One region of the Pantoea sp. X-Soil-YNGN-844 genome, then DNA from elsewhere that is predicted to be linked to it. Evidence: predicted binding sites of a transcription regulator. Region 1 holds the regulator's gene; the other holds the start of a gene.
What was found. Region 1 encodes CRP, which controls carbon source genes, mostly activating them, when cyclic AMP is high. Its sites were predicted from a motif close to ATGTGANNNNNNTCACAT; they were not measured.
Positions count from the first base shown of each region.

Region 2: a site for CRP is predicted at 2,035-2,052, ahead of glpT (glycerol-3-phosphate transporter). Genes of this name have one in related genera too.

Region 1 covers NZ_AP036007.1:3,653,903-3,657,363, reverse strand. Annotated here, with positions in the region: gene AC6I8C_RS17050 (YccS/YhfK family putative transporter) at 1-1,866, opposite strand, end outside; gene crp (cAMP-activated global transcriptional regulator CRP) at 1,924-2,556, opposite strand; gene AC6I8C_RS17040 (OsmC family protein) at 2,860-3,264, shown strand.
Region 2 covers NZ_AP036007.1:215,030-218,490, reverse strand. Annotated here, with positions in the region: gene AC6I8C_RS00925 (YehS family protein) at 1-432, shown strand, start outside; gene AC6I8C_RS00920 (carboxylate/amino acid/amine transporter) at 941-1,804, opposite strand; gene glpT (glycerol-3-phosphate transporter) at 2,179-3,461, shown strand, end outside.

The sequences.
Region 1 (3,461 bases):
ACACCGCTGCAGCGCAATTTCGCAGGATTGCAGATAGCGTTGAGCCAGCGAGGCGGTCAGCATCGTGTGCTCGCGCGCCAGAATCGTTATCGCATTGATATGCTCGACGATAAACTGACTGTGGGTGACCCAGAGCCGCATATCACTCAGATAGCGGGCGTTGAATGCCGGTTCCTGCATCGCCTGATTCAGTGAGTTAAACAGCGCATTGTGTGCCTGATTCACTTTCACGCGCTGATAAGCCAGTTTCTCTGACGACTGTTCATCGCCCAGCAAGAGCCGCAGCGCATCCTGATAGGTTTCCAGCGCGTCGTGGGCGTTCTGCCGCAATAAGCCGCTCTGCCACTGCGGCCACAGCCACAGCATCCCACCAAAGGCGATCAGACAACCCATCAGCGTATCCATCAGTCGCGGCAGCAGAAACTGCGCGCCATTCAGTGACAGCAGTTGCAGTGAGTAAACCGCCGTAACCGTAAAGCCAATCATCGACCAGCCATAGAACTGGCGGGTAAAGCGATAGCTGATAAAGGTGATCGCCAGCATGATCATCAGTACCAGTGACTCCGGCACCGCCAGCCGCAGCGTGGCAGCCGCAATCACCAGTCCTGCAAAGGTGCCCAGCGCCCGGTGCTGGATACGGACGCGGGTGGCGCTGTAGCCGTTCTGGCTGACGAACATAATGGTCATCAGGATCCAGTAGGGTTTAGGGATGTTGAAGAACAGCGCCAGCGCGCTGCCCAGCATCAGCATCACCGCAAAGCGACCTGCCGTGCGCAGCGCCGACGAGCGAAACGAGAGATAGCTGCGCAGCGCCGGTAACAGCGGCAGGCGGCGCTGGCGGTCTGCCATCAGATCGCGCTGGTAAAGCGGCTTCTGGGTGCGCAGCACGCGCGCAATGCGGTTGAAGTGATAAAGGCAGAAGTTACCCACCGGATTATCGGGATGCTGATGAGCAATTTTCTCCAGCGCGCCGAGCTGTTTATCCATCGCAAAGCGGTCGGGTAACTGGTGATAAAGGATGTTATCCGCCAGTACCCGCAGCCGGGCCGAGATGGTTTTGGCATTCCAACGGATCACCGCTTCAGCATGGCTCTGCTCCACCAGCTTTTGCACCTCTTCCGGGCGGTGCAGGCTGACCGAGATATGCTCCTGCAGATCGAGTGCCACCTGGAAAGCGCGCGTCAGCCGCTTATGGCTGTGATCGCGGCTGGCCGACAGCATGTGCATCTGCTGATAACAGGTGTTGATCAGATCGACCACTTTCTGCTGGTGAGCCAGCAGCGGCGGCAGCGCTTTTTCGGGATCGGTCAGCTGCGTCAGCAGGGTATATTTGGCGTCGCAGTAGTTGGCCAGCTCGCGGTAGATCAGGCTCAGGCTCTCACGCATCGGCTGCTCTTTCCACAGCCAGAACCAGAACCAGTTAAATACCCCATACCAGAGCGTGCCGCCGATATAGAGCAGCGGAGTGACATAGATGGGCATGCGGCCAATCAGGCTGAGTGTAAAGATCGCGGCAATAAGGGTGCCGGGCAGCAGACGGCCATGCAGCGGGCTAATCTCACCGGTGACGCCAAGCAGCAAAGGCATAGCGAAGAGGATCAGCGGCAGTGGAATCGCATGCAGAGTGAGCCACTGAATCAGAAAGCTGCCGAGGGCAAACAGGCTGCCGCCCACAATCAGACGTTTGAAGAAGCGTTTATGCGGGGTATCCAGACCGGCGATATTGCAGCAGGCGGGCACTAACGAGAACAGCAGACCTTTTTGCAGGTCGCCAGCCAGCCAGCCCAGTGCCACCGGCAGACAGAGCACCAGCGTTTGCCGCAAGGCGTAGTTAACTTCAGGATGGTAAATGATTCGACGCCACATCGGCCCAACACAAACAATAACGGCGTGATGTTGCCATCACGCCGTGGATGACAGGAATTAGCGGGTGCCGTAAACGACGATGGTTTTGCCGTGTGCGGAGATCAGGTTCTGATCTTCCAGCATCTTCAGAATACGGCCCACGGTTTCACGTGAACAACCCACAATCTGGCCAATTTCCTGACGAGTGATTTTAATTTGCATGCCGTCGGGATGCGTCATGGCATCTGGCTGCTTCGCCAGGTTAAGCAGAGTCTGTGCAATGCGTCCGGTGACGTCGAGGAAAGCGAGGTTACCCACTTTTTCAGACGTGACCTGCAGGCGACGCGCCATCTGCGAGGAGAGTCGCATCAGGATGTCGGGGTTAACCTGGATCAGCTGACGGAATTTCTTGTAAGAAATCTCCGCCACTTCGCACGCGCTTTTCGCACGTACCCAGGCGCTGCGCTCCTGACCTTCTTCGAACAGGCCAAGCTCACCAATAAAATCGCCCTGATTCAGGTAGGAAAGAATCATCTCTTTGCCTTCTTCATCTTTAATCAGAACCGCGACGGAACCTTTCACGATGTAGTAAAGCGTTTCTGCTTTTTCACCTTGGTGAATCAGCGTACTTTTGGATGGATACTTGTGAATATGGCAATGGGACAGGAACCATTCGAGTGTAGGGTCTGTTTGCGGTTTGCCGAGAACCATTCGCTATTATCCTCTGTTGTAATCGTGCCCAAAATACAGGGGGCAGTTTTCCCTGTCAGGCGGTGAAAGCTTCAAGCGTTTCCTTTTCAGGAAATTATTCGGGCCGCATCAGGCGCAGTGCGCATCATTCTTCCCGGCTTCGCCATCGGGTGACGAAAAATATTTTCAGCACTGTTTGTAGCACAGCTTTTGCCGACTGTCTTCTGTTGTCTCGCTTCAGCTACGGGCGGATTTCTCTGGATTGCTGTTTACCAGGTGAAAGCGTACTCTGGCGACAAAACAGCGTATTCCGGAGCAAAAATCATGCAGGCAAGAGTGAAATGGGTAGAAGGGCTGACATTCCTCGGAGAATCCTCATCCGGCCATCAGATACTGATGGATGGCAATTCGGGTGATAAAGCGCCCAGCCCAATGGAGATGGTGCTGATGGCGGCGGGTGGATGCAGCGCGATTGATGTGGTTTCAATTCTGCAAAAAGGCCGCAACGATGTGGCTGATTGTGAAGTAAAACTGACCTCAGAACGTCGTGAAGAGGCGCCGCGAATCTTTACGCACATCAACCTGCATTTTATCGTGAGTGGCAAAGCGCTCCAGGATAAAGCGGTCTCACGCGCGGTGGATCTTTCGGCTGAAAAATATTGCTCGGTGGCCATCATGCTGGGTAAAGGTGTGACGATGACGCATAGCTATGAAGTGGTTGAGCTGTAACAGTCGCAAGGGTTATCCCAGACCTGCTAACTTCACTGCCAGTGTCTGATGCAGGTTGCTTTAAGACTGTGCCGGCGCAGAGAACCGGGTCAGATCGGAAAGACGCAAAATCCGCCATCCATGGCATGCTCTTCCCGCGCCGTCCTGGCGCGGGACGCTTTCCTCTTCTGACCCGGTTCCCTGCGTGTTGAGCTTTC
Region 2 (3,461 bases), 3.4 Mb from region 1:
AGCGATGCCAAAATGGTGGAGATTTTTGCGCTGGCAGAATGTGACGTGCCGCAGACAGATATTCAGGCGTGGCTGAAAAAAGATGACGATGCGGCGTTCCGTCCCTGCCCCGATGTGCTGATGGGTTATTTCCTGAATGGCCTGATCTTTTACCGTCGCGGCAAGAGTGAAGATGCGCCCGCACCATCGATTGAACGCAAAATGACTAACAACATCTTCATGAAAAAACTGCGTATCGCTTTTGATCTGAAAACCACCGACATTCCTGATGTACTGAAGCGCGTGAATTTTACCGTTTCACAGGCTGAGATTGGTGCGATTTTCCGCAAACCTGATCATAAGAACTATCGCGAATGCGGCGATCAGATTCTGCGTAACTTCCTGAAAGGGCTGGCGATGATTCAGCGCCCTAAGAGTGAGAAGCCTGCTTAACGTCTGTGGCTGATCGCTTCGGGTACCTGCGTGGTCAGAAGTGGCGCATCTGATCGCAAAGAAAGCCTGCATCCATGCAGCACGGCCTCGCCATCCCTGGCTCGGACGCTTTGCTCCTCAGTTGCGCCACCTCTTCCCTCAAGCTTCTTCATGGCTTTTTAATCAGCAACACCAGGCCAGCCCTGGGGAGTGAAAGCGGGTCATCGGTGGAGCGTTCGTCGCACGGGAAAAAGCGCCGGGGGCATTTCTGAACCATCCTGTAAGATTCCTTCGCAATCGCACACGCCAGCTCCAACGCGAATGCTCTACGTTTCAGCGCTCCATCCCCTCCTTCATATTCGCTCTGAGCCATTAATAATCGCGATGATGCTGTTAAGTCTCCAGGGCTGGCGCGTCTGAAGAGCGAAGCGTCCGGGCCAGGGATGGCCCGGCCGATCCACAGGGATGTGAGATTCCTTAGCGATCGGACGCGCCAGCCCGGGAGGCCGCACCCATGCAACAGCCCTGTTTATGATAGGTCACCGCGCCCCACCACCCAGCGCTTATGCACCCACAGCGAGGCGATGATCACCAGCGCGCCCGCAATAAAGCTCGGCCAGTGCGGTTTCTGCTGCCAGATAGCCAGATTCACCAGCAGCCCGGCAGGGACGTGCATGTTATTCATGATGCCCAGCGTACCGGCATCGACCTGCGTCGCACCGTAGTTCCACATAAAATAGCCGAGACCGGAAGCCGCAACGCCCAGCCAGACCAGAATGCCCCACTGCAATGAGGTGGTCGGCAACTTCTGTGGATTGCCCCAGGCACACCAGGCAATCACCGCAATCAACACCGCCCCCAGATAGAACCATGAGAAGGCCGTATGCTGCGGCATGGGACGGGTTTCCTGCAGACGCTTATAACCCACCATGCCTGCCGCGAAGCAGATGTTTGCCAGTTGCACTAACAGCAGACCAAACCAGAAATGATCGCTGACTTTGTCATAACGAATAATCGCCGCACCCGCCACCGCCAGTAACGCACTGAAGATATAGCCGATGCGCAGCGGACGACGGCTGATCAGATCGTAAATCAGCGTCACATAGAGCGGCGTCATCACCGTAAATAGCAGGAATTCTGACACGCTAAGGTAGAGATAGGCTTCGAAGCTCAGCAGATACATCACGCCCAGTTGCAGCATCCCCACCAGCATATACAGCAGTAGCGTGGAAGGGCGATAACCCCGCCAGCGCAGGAAAGGTATGAATACCAGCGCAGCCAGCGCCAGCCGCATCAGCACAGAGAACCAGCTATCCACCTGCCCGGCGAGGTATTCGCCAATCAGGCTGAACGAAAAGGCCCACAGAATGGTGGTAATAATCAATAAAAACACGGCAACGACCCCGAAATTAACAGGCCGACAGTGTAAACAATGTGCCGCCGTCAGGCTGTGAAATCTGGTTGACATCTGATTATAAACCAGGCGATTAAACAGCTGACCGGATAGCCTGCTTACACTTCCTGATACATCAATCGACAGAATAGGTTTTCAGCCAGATAAAATGCGCGAAATGATCCATCAGATGATCACTTCCGCTCCTGACTGTAATAAAACTGTAACAAATGTGTCATTCATCACAGTAACGTTGCGCAACTAACACTATTCTTTGCGCGAAATGGAACATTCTGCATCCATTTTTTTCTGCACTTTCCTGCTCCAACCTGCCGGGAATGAAAAACCATAATGTGCCCTGGAGGGCCTCACTGATGCTGAGCATTTTTAAACCTGCACCACGTCAGCCGCAGGTGGCGGCGGATCACGTTGATCCGCTCTACCGTCGTCTGCGCTGGCAAATTTTCATCGGGATCTTCTTTGGTTATGCTGCCTACTACCTGGTCAGAAAAAACTTCGCACTCGCCATGCCCTATCTGGTCGAGCAGGGTTTTTCACGTGGCGATCTCGGGTTTGCCCTGTCCGGCATATCCATTGCCTACGGCTTTTCAAAATTCATCATGGGCTCGGTCTCTGACCGATCAAACCCGCGCGTCTTCTTACCAGCCGGTCTGATTCTGGCCGCAGCAGTGATGCTGATCATGGGATTCGTCCCCTGGGCGACCTCCAGCATCATGGTGATGTTCGTACTGCTGTTTATCTGCGGCTGGTTCCAGGGTATGGGCTGGCCACCCTGTGGGCGCACCATGGTTCACTGGTGGTCGCAGAAGGAGCGCGGCAGGATCGTTTCGGTCTGGAACTGTGCGCATAACGTGGGCGGTGGTATTCCGCCACTACTCTTCCTGCTCGGCATGGCGTGGTTCAACGACTGGAAAGCGGCACTCTATATGCCTGCGTTTGGTGCCATTGCTATTGCGATTATTGCCTTTGCGCTGATGCGTGACACGCCGCAATCCTGTGGCCTGCCACCGATTGAAGCGTATAAAAACGACTACCCGCCCGACTACGATGCCAGCCACGAAGAGGAGCTGACGGCAAAACAGATTTTCATGAAGTATGTGTTGCCGAACAAGCTGCTGTGGTACATCGCGCTGGCCAACGTCTTTGTCTATCTGCTGCGCTACGGCATCCTCGACTGGTCACCCACCTATCTGCGCGAAGTCAAACACTTCACGCTGGATAAATCGTCGTGGGCCTACTTCCTGTATGAGTATGCGGGGATTCCGGGAACGCTGCTGTGTGGCTGGATGTCGGACAAAGTTTTCCGGGGCAATCGTGGTGCGACCGGCGTGTTCTTTATGACGCTGGTGACCATTGCGACCGTGATCTACTGGCTGAACCCGGCGGGCAATCCTGGCGTCGACATGGCCTGCATGATCGTGATTGGCTTCCTGATCTACGGTCCGGTGATGCTGATTGGTCTGCATGCGCTGGAGCTGGCACCGAAAAAAGCAGCAGGGACGGCGGCGGGCTTTACCGGCCTGTTCGGTTACCTGGGTGGCTCGGTCGCGGCCAGCGCCATTGTCGGTTACACCGTTGATTACTTCGGCTGGGACGGCGGCTTTATGGTGATGATTGCGGGCTGTGTGCTGGCGGT